2 regions of the Actinotalea sp. JY-7876 genome follow, and region 2 is predicted to be linked to the other one. Evidence: predicted binding sites of a transcription regulator. Region 2 holds the regulator's gene; the other holds the start of a gene.

Region 1 (5,447 bases), 530 kb from region 2:
CGCCGCCAGACGCTTGATCTGCAGGTCGACGATGCTGCTCAGCTCCCCCAGCGAGAGCGCGTCGAACAGCACGACGTCGTCCAGGCGGTTGAGGAACTCTGGCTTGAAGGCCGCGCGCACGGCGCTCATGACGGCCTCGCGCTTCGCGGCGTCGTCCAGCGTCGGGTCCACGAGGAACTGCGAGCCGAGGTTCGACGTCAGCACGAGGATGACGTTGCGGAAGTCGACCGTGCGGCCCTGGCCGTCGGTCAGGCGCCCGTCGTCGAGCACCTGGAGCAGGATGTCGAACACCTCGGGGTGGGCCTTCTCGACCTCGTCGAGCAGCACGACCGTGTAGGGCCGGCGCCGCACGGCCTCGGTGAGCTGGCCGCCCTCCTCGTAGCCGACGTACCCGGGCGGGGCACCCACCAGGCGCGCGACCGAGTGCTTCTCGCCGTACTCCGACATGTCGATGCGGACCATGGCGCGCTCGTCGTCGAAGAGGAAGTCCGCGAGCGACTTGGCGAGCTCGGTCTTGCCGACGCCCGTCGGGCCCAGGAAGAGGAACGAGCCCGTGGGCCGGTCCGGGTCCGCGATGCCGGCGCGCGAGCGACGCACCGCGTCGGACACCGCGGCGACGGCCTTCTTCTGCCCGATGAGGCGCTCGCCGAGCACCTCCTCCATGTGGAGCAGCTTGGCGGTCTCGCCCTCGAGCAGGCGTCCGGTCGGGATGCCGGTCCACGCGGAGACGACCTCGGCGATCTCGTCGGTGCCGACCCGCTCGGCGATCATGGGCGCCTCGGCGGGGCCCTCGCCCTCCGGACGGCGCCGCTCGGCCTGCTCGGCCTCGGCGATCTCCTTCTCGACCGCGGGGATGTCGCCGTAGAGCAGGCGCGACGCCGTCGCGAGGTCGCCCTCGCGCTGCGACTTCTCGGCCGCGACCTTCAGCTCGTCCAGGCGCACGCGCAGCTCGCCCACGCGGTTCTGCCCGGCCTTCTCCGCCTCCCAGCGCGCGGTCAGTCCGGCCAGCTCCTCGCGGCGGTCCGCCAGCTCGGCGCGCAGCCGCTCGAGGCGGTCGCGCGAGGCCGGGTCGTCCTGGTCGGCCGCCTCGGCGAGGTAGGACTCCTCCATCGTCATGCGGTCCACGGCGCGGCGGAGCTCGTCGATCTCGACCGGCGAGGAGTCGAGCTCCATGCGCAGGCGCGACGCGGCCTCGTCGACCAGGTCGATCGCCTTGTCGGGGAGCTGACGCCCGGGGATGTACCGGTCGGAGAGCGTCGCCGCCGCGACGAGCGCCGCATCGGCGATGCCGACCTTGTGGTGCGCCTCGTACCGCTCCTTGAGGCCGCGCAGGATCGCGACGGTGTCCTCGACGCTCGGCTCCCCGACGAAGACCTGCTGGAACCGCCGCTCGAGGGCGGGGTCCTTCTCGATGCGCTCGCGGAACTCGTCGAGGGTCGTCGCGCCGACCATGCGCAGCTCGCCGCGCGCCAGCATCGGCTTGAGCATGTTGCCGGCGTCCATCGAGCCCTCGGCCGCACCGGCCCCGACGACCGTGTGCAGCTCGTCGATGAAGGTGACGACCTCGCCGTCGGAGGACTTGATCTCCTCGAGGACGGCCTTGAGGCGCTCCTCGAACTCGCCGCGGTACTTGGCCCCGGCGACCATCGAGGCGAGGTCGAGCGCGATGAGCCGCTTGCCGCGCAGGGACTCGGGCACGTCGCCCGCGACGATGCGCTGGGCGAGGCCCTCCACCACGGCGGTCTTGCCCACGCCCGGCTCGCCGATGAGCACGGGGTTGTTCTTGGTGCGGCGCGAGAGCACCTGCACCACGCGGCGGATCTCGGCGTCACGGCCGATGACGGGGTCGAGCTTGCCCTCGGCCGCGGCGGCCGTGAGGTCGACGCCGTACTTCTCGAGCGCCTGGTAGGTGCCCTCGGGGTCGGGCGTGGTCACGCGGGCCGAGCCGCGCACGGTGGGCAGCGCCGCCGCGAGCGCGTCGCGCGTGGCGCCGGCGTCCCGCAGCGCCTGGGCGGCGGGCGACGAGCCCGCGGCGATGCCCATGAGGAGGTGCTCGGCCGAGACGTACTCGTCGCCGAGGGCCTGCGCCTCCTGCTGGGCGGCCGTGATGACCGCGCTCGTGGCGCGCGACAGGGTCGGCTGGACCACGGAGCCGCCCGACGCCGCGGGAAGCGTGGCCTTGGCGGCCGCCGTGCGCTGCGCGAGCGCCGCGCGGTCCACCCCGACGGCGTCGAGCAGCGCCGAGGCGACACCGCCCGGCTGCTCGAGCAGCGCGTCGAGCAGGTGGACCGGCTCGAGCTGCGGGTTCCCGCCCGCCGTCGCGGCCTGGATCGCCGCGGCGAGGGCCTCCTGCGACTTCGTCGTGAACTTCTGGTCCATCAGTGGTGCGCCTCCGGGCTGCGTGGACGGTGCGCCCGTCCCGTGTCGTGCGTGGTCTGGTGTCCCCTGGTTCAACCGAGGGTCAACTTGAGTCTATTCCGCTCAACTCTGCGGCGCGAGAGGTTCCGGCCGCGCGAGGCGTCCCTGGGTAGCTGGTCCCAGCACTGGCCCGCCCGGCACCGGGACAATGGCAGTCGGCCGCGATCCGGCCGCCCGATCCGAGGAGCCTCATATGTCGATCATCGTCGGCTGGACCCCGACCCCCGAGGGCACCGCTGCCCTCACCCACGCGCTCGCCGAGGCGCGGTCGCGCGGCGCCGAGCTGCTCGTGGTGAACGTGTCAGGGTCCAGCGACCCGTCGGAGTCGACCTTCGCGACGGACCGGGAGCTCGAGCGGATCGAGGCCCTCCTCCGGGAGAGCGGCGTGCGCTACTCGCTGCGTCAGCTGGTGCGCGGGCGCGCCCCGGCCGAGGAGATCGTCTCCCTGGCCGCCGAGACGGGCGCGCAGCTCGTGGTCATCGGCCTGCGCCACCGCAGCCCCGTCGGCAAGCTGCTGCTCGGCAGCCGCTCGCAGGCGATCCTCCTCGACGCGCCCTGCCCCGTCCTGGCGGTCAAGGCGGAGCACGCCCTGGCGGCCTGACCCGGCCACCCCCGGGCGCCTGCCACGATGTGCGCACGCCGGCGTCGCGGACGCCGCCAGCGCCCACGAGGAGCGACGTGACGCACGGACCCGGGACCCCGCCCGCCAGGCACGCCCAGTGGCACGACGACGTGCTGCCCGGATGGGAGGCGCTGACGCTCGACCTGCGTCCCGACGCGCAGGGTCCGGGCGTCGCGACGCTCGTCCGGCGCCGTGGGGTCCCCCGGCTGGAGCGGGCGGTGCTGTACGTCCACGGCTACGTCGACTACTTCTTCCAGGCGCACCTGGGCGAGGCGTGGGCCGCCATGGGCTACGACTTCTACGCCCTGGACCTGCGGTCCTACGGCCGCTCGCTGCTGGCGCACCAGCGGCCCAACGACGCGCCGGACCTGGCCGTGCACGCCGAGGAGCTCGACCGCTCGGTGCGCCTCCTGCGTGAGTGGGGGCACACCGTCGTCGTCGGGCACGGGCACTCGACCGGCGGGCTGCTGCTGTGCCTCTGGGCGCACGAGCGGCGCGGCCGCGCGGAGCCGGTGGTCGACGCGCTCGTCCTCAACAGCCCGTGGCTCGAGCTCAACCGGGGGTGGTTCGACCGCGTCGTCACGACGCGCGCCGTCGACATGCTCGGCAGGGTCGCGCCGCACACGGTCGTCTCGCAGCTGCAGCCCCACTACGGGCGGGGCCTGCACCGCGAGACCGGGGGCCCCTGGGACTACGACCTGGCGTGGAAGCCGCACGAGGGCTTCGGCGTCCGGGCGGGCTTCATCCGCTCGGTGCGGCGCGGGCACCGCGCCGTCGCGCGCGGCCTGGCCGTCGACGTCCCGGTGCTCGTGTGCACGAGCGACGCGTCCGGCCCCGCCGACCGCCTGCACGAGGCGCTCGACCGCACCGACAGCGTGCTCGCGGTGGAGCACATGGTCGAGCGCGCGCCGCGGCTGGGCCCCGACGTCACGATCGTCCAGGTCCCGGGCGGCGTGCACGACCTCGCGCTGTCGTCGGCGCCGGCACGCGATCGCTACCTCGCCGACGTGGCGCGGTGGGTGGCCGAGCGACTCCCGGCCGACCCACCGCCACGACGGCTCAGCGAGCCGCGCCCTCCAGGCTGCCCGTGATGCCACCCTCGGTCTCGTCGAGCGCGATGCACAGGACCTCGCGGTCGTCGAGCTCGTTCCAGCCCATCTCGCTGGGCGCGAGCGGCTGGTAGTAGATCTCGGACTCGTCGTACGGCACGCCGATGAACGTCTCGAACTCCGCGAGGCAGAACTCGTCCGCCAGGTCGAAGATCGCGTCGTCGCCCGGGTAGTCGCCGTCCTCGAGCTCGGTCGAGGCGAAGATCTCCGAGTCGTGCGGCTCGCTGCACGGGACGGTCGGGACCGACTCGACCTCCTCGGCGAGCTCGCCGCTGTTCATGCAGTCCCCGACCTGCAGGGCGAAGACGTCGGACTCGGAGCTCTCGGTGATCTCACCGGTCTCCTCGTCCCGGACCGGCTCGTCGGGGCCGCATCCCGTGAGCGCGAGCGCCGTCACGGCGAGAGCGACAGCAGCGGCTGAACGTGCGAGACGCATGGGTTCCCCTTGTGAAGATATCGGTGTACCGGGTGCCCGGCCGCCAGACCCTATCGACACCGGCGCCCCGCCGCACGGGTGAATCCGCCCCGGGCGGCGGCCGTGCGCAGCCCTCCGGGAGGATCAGCACCATGTCCGACGACTTCACCTTCGGCGCACCCGAGCCGCACGGGCCGTTGCGCACCTTCCACCCGCGGCGCGCCACCCTGGGACCCGCGCGACGGGAGGCGCTCGAGCGCCTCTGGCCGACGCTGGGCTTCTCGGTGCACGGCACGGGCGACGGTCCGCTCGACCGCCGGGCCCTCTTCGGCCGCGACGCGCCCCTGGTGCTGGAGATCGGCTCCGGGATGGGCGAGGCCGTGGCGGCCATGGCCGCGGCCGACCCCGGGCGGGACTACCTCGCGGTCGAGGCGCACCTGCCGGGGATCGCCAACCTGCTGCTCCTGGTGGAGGCGGCCGGGCTGACCAACGTCCGCGTCGCGCACGGCGACGCCCTCGAGCTGCTGCGCCACCGGGTGCCCGAGGGCTCGCTCGACGCGATCCACGTGTTCTTCCCGGACCCGTGGCCCAAGAAGCGGCACCACAAGCGGCGCATCGTCCAGCCGGACCACGTCGCCCTGATGCGGTCGCGGCTCGCCGTCGGCGGCGTGCTGCACGTCGCGACGGACTGGGCGCCGTACGCCGAGGTGGTGCTCGAGGTCCTCGCGGCGGATCCCGGGCTCGAGAACCCCCACGGCGGCCCTGCCCCGCGTCCCGCGCACCGGCCCGTGACGAGCTTCGAACGCCGTGGCCTGGACCTGGGGCACGAGATCACCGACGTCGTCGTGCGCCGCGTGGCCTGAGCGCCGCGCGCGGCGGGCTA
Region 2 (5,447 bases):
GCACGCGGCCGAGGACAAGAAGCGCCGCGAGGACGCCGAGACCCGCAACCAGGCCGAGGCCTTCGCGTACTCGACCGAGAAGGTGCTGGCGGACAACGGCGACAAGGTGCCGGACGACGTCAAGACCGAGGTCACGGGCGCCATCACCGAGCTCCGCACGGCGCTCGAGGGCGACGACATCGAGGCCGTGAAGTCGAAGCAGGCCGCCCTGACGGCGGTCAGCCAGAAGATCGGCGAGGCGATCTACCAGTCCGACGCCGCGGGTGAGGCCGCGGCCGGCACGGCAGCGCCCGAGGGCGCCGCGTCGCCGCAGGACGACGACGTCGTCGACGCCGAGATCGTGGACGAGGACGAGAAGAAGTGACCGACCAGTTCGCGGACCAGCCCGGGCAGGGCGGGGGCGAGGAGACCGACCCCGCCCGCCCGCGGTTCACCGACAAGCGCAGGATCGACCCGGAGACGGGCGCGGTCCGCGAGTCGCAGCCGACGCCGGCCGCACCGGAGCCCGAGGCGGCGACGCCGCCCGCGGAACCGGACGCACCGGCGCCGGCCCCGGGCGGGGCCGAGGCCCTGGCCGCCGAGCGGCTCGAGGACCTGCAGCGACTCCAGGCCGAGTACGTCAACTACCGGCGCCGGGTCGACCGCGACCGGCTCGTGGCGCGCGACCAGACGGTCGTCGCCATGGTCGAGGCGCTCCTGGGCGTGCTCGACGACGTCGAGCTGGCCCGCCAGCACGGCGAGCTCGCCGAGGGCCCGTTCGCGTCGATCGCGGACAAGCTCGAGGCGTCGCTCGCGAAGTTCGGCTGGGAGCGGTACGGCGCGGCCGGCGAGCCCTTCGACCCGACGGTGCACGAGGCGCTCATGCACTCGCACTCGGACGAGGTGAGCGAGCCGACGGTCGTGCAGGTGCTGCAGCCGGGGCACCGGGTGGGCGACCGCATCGTCCGCGCGGCGCGCGTCGCCGTCGCGGAGCCCGGCGCCTGAGCAGGACGAGGACGGGGAGGAGGGTGCGATGACCGGCCAGGACTGGTTCGAGAAGGACTTCTACGCGACGCTCGGCGTCCCGAAGAACGCCGACGCGTCGGCCATCAAGAAGGCGTACCGCAAGCTCGCCCGCACCCTCCACCCCGACCACAACCCCGACGACGCGCGGGCGGAGGAGCGCTTCAAGGAGGTCGGCGAGGCCTACGCGGTCCTGTCCGACCCCGAGCAGCGCCAGCAGTACGACGCCATCCGCGCCATGGCGGGCGGCGGCGCGCGCTTCAACGCGCCGGGCCGCGGCCCGGGCGGCCAGGGCGCGGCCGGCTTCGAGGACGTCTTCGGCGGCCTCTTCGGCGGCGGCGCCCCCGGCGGCGGCCGCGTCCGCTACACGACGTCGCCGGGCGGCGGCGGTGCCGGGCAGCCCGGCCTCGAGGACCTGCTCGGCGGCCTCTTCGGGGGCGGTGGTGGCGGCTTCGGCCGCGCCATGCAGGGCCAGGACATCGAGGCGACGACGACGCTGCCCTTCCGGCAGGCGGTCGAGGGCTCGACGGTCACGCTGACGGTCGAGGGCCGCCGGGTCACCGCCCGCATCCCGGCCGGGGTGCGCGACGGCCAGAAGATCCGGCTGCGCGGCAAGGGCCGGCCCGGCGAGGGCGGGGCCCCCGCCGGCGACCTCGTCATCGCCGTCCACGTCGAGCCGCACCCGGTGTTCTCGATCGACGGGCGTGACCTGCGCATCACCGTCCCGGTGACCTTCGACGAGGCGGCGCTCGGTGCCGAGGTCGAGGTGCCCACGTTCGGCGGTGCGGGCGGGAGCGGCACCGTGCGGGTCAAGGTGCCCGCGGGTACGCCGTCGGGCCGGACGCTGCGCGTGCGCGGCCGCGGGGTCGCGACGCCGAAGGGCACCGGCGACCTGCTCGTCACGGTCCAGGTGGTCGTGCCCCAGCGGCTCTCGGACGAGGCCCGGGCGGCCGTCGAGGCGTTCCGCGACGCGACCCGCGACGGCGACGTCCGCGCGGACCTGCGCGCGCGGGCCGCCCGCTAGCGGAGGAGGAACGGTGACGGGGATCGCGGAGCAGGCGTGGGACGCACCCGCGTTCGTCATCTCCGTCGCCGCGGAGCTCGCGGGGATGCACCCGCAGACGCTGCGCCAGTACGACCGCCTGGGGCTCGTGTCCCCCCGGCGGGCCCCGGGGCGCGGGCGGCGCTACTCGCTGCGTGACATCGCGACGCTGCGCGAGGTCCAGCGCCTCTCGCAGGACGAGGGCGTGAACCTCGCCGGCATCAAGCGCATCCTCGAGCTCGAGGCGCAGGTCGAGCGGCTCACCGCGCAGGTCGAGGCGCTGCGTGCCAGGGCCGAGCCGGGACACCGCATCTTCGCGGCGGGGCCCCAGGGCGACGTCGTCGCCGTGCCCCGCGGGCACCGGCCCGCCCGCGTCACGACCAACGGCGCCCTGGTGGTCTGGAGCCCGTCGAGCCGCCGCTGAGTCCGCGGCGCCGGGACCAGCGGCTCAGCGACGCAGGTGGTGCAGGAGGCGTACCGCGGACTCGTGCGTCTCCGGGAGCGGCTCGATCCAGATGCGCGGCGGCTGGCGCACCAGGTCCGCGACCTCGAGCTGGACCGCCTGGCGGTTCACCTCGTCGCGCAGCCGGCGCACGAGCTCCCCGAGGTCGCGGTCGCGTGCCACGAGGGCCGTGAACCGCCCGCCGCCGAGCGCCGCCATGGGCTGGCCCGCCGGCAGCGACGTCGTCAGGGCCTGCCCCATCGCGGCCGACCGCGTCATGCGCCGCCAGGGCGGCACGTCCTCGCGCGCGACGTCGACCAGGACCAGGCAGTGGGTCGTGAACGCCTCGTGGCCGTGCCGGCGCGCGGCCCCGTACGTCTCGGCGAGCCGGACGCCGAGGTACTCGATCGTCGGCAGGCCGGACTCGGGGTCCAGGCAGGAGGCCCGGACCGGGACCGACGCCACCGCGTCCGCCCAGCCCTCGCACAGCGCCCGGACGACCGCCATGCCGGGCTCACGCCCGAGCAGCTCGTAGACGAGCCCGATGTCGTCCAGGGTCTCGGCGATCCCGACGCCCGCGGCGCCCCGCACCTCGCCGAGCCGGGAGGCGGCCGCGGCCGCGCACTCCTCGGCGCTGAGGGCCTCGGCGAACGCGTCGACCGCCGGGTGGTACCAGTCGCCGGGGCGCAACCACACCGACTCGACGGTCCGGGAACGCCACTGCTCGCGCAGGCTCGCCGCCGACCCGTCGCGCGTCAGGTCCGTGGTCGTCATGACAGATGAGAGCGGCCACGGCGGTGACCATGACGCCACTTCCGGCCGCGGATCGCGGAATCGGGCGGTCCGGACACTTCAGTTCAGGGCCCGCGCCGCCGATGTCACCCCCGGGGCCACCCGCACGGGGGTTGACCGCCCATGAGAGCCTGTGCACAGGGCGGACCGACGGAGGGGGCTCGGGTGACGATCGCCAACGCCTGGGACCTGTCCAGCGACGCGGAGCTCATCACCGCCGTGCGCGGTGGTGAGTCCGAGCCCTTCGGCGTCCTCTACGAGCGCCACGTCGGCGCCGCGCGCGCCGTCGCGCGCCAGTACTCCAACCGCGCCGCCGACGCCGACGACGCCGTCTCGGACGCGTTCTCGCGCGTCCTGTCCGCGATCCAGCGCGGCGGCGGGCCCGACGTCGCCTTCCGCGCCTACCTCTTCACGGTGCTGCGGCGCGTCGCGATGGAACGTACCGAGGCGAGCAAGCGGACCGTCGCGTCCGACGACGTCGAGATGTTCGAGGCGGCGGTCGGCCCCGGCGAGTCCACCGAGGCGCCGACCCTCGCCGGGTTCGAGCGCGGCGTCGTGTCCAAGGCCTACTCGTCGCTGCCGGAGCGGTGGCAGGCCGTCCTCTGGTACACCGAGGTCGAGGAGCTCAGCGCGGCGCAGATCGCCCCGATCCTGGGCCTCACCGCGAACGGCGTCGCGGCGCTCGCGTACCGCGCGCGCGAGGGCCTGCGCCAGGCCTACCTGCAGCAGCACCTCGCCGCCCCGGAGAGCGAGGCGTGCACGATCGTCAACAAGAAGCTCGGCGCGTACGTGCGCGGCGGCCTGGCCAAGCGCGAGACGGCGCTCGTCGAGGGCCATCTCGACGAGTGCGGCACGTGCCGCGCGCTGGTGCTCGAGCTCGGGGACGTCAACCACGGGATGCGGGTGGTCATCGCGCCGCTCGTGCTGGGGCTGTCCGCCGCGGTGCTGCACGGCATCGGCTTCGGCGGCGCCGCCGGTGCGGCGGGCGCCACGGCGGCGGCGTCCGCGGGTGCGGGAGCCGCCGGCTCCGCCGGTGCGACGGGCACGGCCGCGGCCGGGTCGACCGGCTCGGTGGGCGGGCTCGGCGGTGGTGCGGCGCTCGGCGGCACGGCGGCTGGCGGCACGGCGGCCGGTGGCACCGCGGCGGGTGGCACCGCGGCGGCCGGCGGCGCGGTTGCCAGCGCCGGCTCGCTCGCGGCGGCCGGCGCTGCCGCCACCGGCATCGCCGCGGTGAGCGTCGGGACGGCCACGACGGCTGCCGGCGCGACCGCCGCGTCCGGTCAGGCCGCCTCCGGTGTCACGGCCGTGCTCGGAGCTGCCGGCACGGCGGGCGGAGCGGGAGCCGGGGCCGCCGGGGCCGGTGGCCTGGTGGGCGTGCTCGCGGCCCTGCCCGGCGGCGCCGCCCTCGGGCTCGCGGCGGTGGGCGCCGTGGTGGCCGGGGCGCTGGCCGTGGCCGGTGCCCTGGGGGTGTTCTCGGACGAGCCGGGATCGACGCCCCGGGCGGCGGGCACCGCCACGCAGCAGCCCACGGACGAGCCGGCCCCGGAGGGCGTCGAGCCCACCCCGGGTGCCGACGAGCCCGAGGGTGACCCGGGCACGGACCCGACGGCCATCCCGCCGGGGACGGGGCCCGACGAGCCCGTCGACGCGGGATCTGCGCCGTCGGGCGGTGCCTCCGACCGGGACCCCGGCGTCCGGCAGACGCCGGCGCCGTCGTCCGAGCCCGAGCCCGGGCCCGGACCCGAACCTCAGCCCGAGCCGGAACCCGAGCCCGAGCCGGAGCCGGAGCCGGAGCCGGAGCCGGAACCCGACATCACCGTCACGTCGCCGACCGACGTCGTGCTGACCGCGGGCGTGCCGACGGAGGTCGTCCTGTCGGTCGGCAACGCCGGCGGCGCGTACGGCGGCACCGTGGCGACCGAGCTGCGGTTCGACGTGGGCGTCGAGTGGTCCGTCTCGGCGCTGCCCGCGACGGTGGACGGCGGCGGTCGGTCGCGCTCGGCCGTGACCGGGACGGACTGGACCTGCGACGTGCTCGACGCCGCGACGGCTCGCTGCACGCTCGAGGGTGTCGCCGCGCGGTCCACCACGACGCTCCGCGCGTCCGTCACGGTCGAGGACGACGTCGACGGCGCGCGCGACCTCGGGGTCGGCATCCGCACCTGGACG

What was found. Region 2 encodes HspR, which represses chaperone genes until heat shock. Its sites were predicted from a motif close to AAGTTGAGTCNNNNNGACTCAACTT; they were not measured.
Region 1: the regulator HspR is predicted to act here: its motif matches at 2,464-2,488, upstream of clpB (ATP-dependent chaperone ClpB).

Annotation. Positions count from the first base shown of each region.
Region 1 covers NZ_CP059493.1:296,852-302,298, reverse strand. The annotation lists gene clpB (ATP-dependent chaperone ClpB) at 1-2,379, opposite strand, end outside; gene H2O74_RS01460 (universal stress protein) at 2,612-3,019, shown strand; gene H2O74_RS01455 (alpha/beta hydrolase) at 3,097-4,131, shown strand; gene H2O74_RS01450 (septum formation family protein) at 4,100-4,585, opposite strand; gene trmB (tRNA (guanosine(46)-N7)-methyltransferase TrmB) at 4,717-5,427, shown strand; gene H2O74_RS01440 (anti-sigma factor) at 5,445-5,447, opposite strand, start outside.
Region 2 covers NZ_CP059493.1:3,310,376-3,315,822, reverse strand. The annotation lists gene dnaK (molecular chaperone DnaK) at 1-364, shown strand, start outside; gene grpE (nucleotide exchange factor GrpE) at 361-984, shown strand; gene H2O74_RS15300 (DnaJ C-terminal domain-containing protein) at 1,013-2,026, shown strand; gene H2O74_RS15295 (heat shock protein transcriptional repressor HspR) at 2,040-2,468, shown strand; gene H2O74_RS15290 (hypothetical protein) at 2,493-3,260, opposite strand; gene H2O74_RS15285 (sigma-70 family RNA polymerase sigma factor) at 3,444-5,447, shown strand, end outside.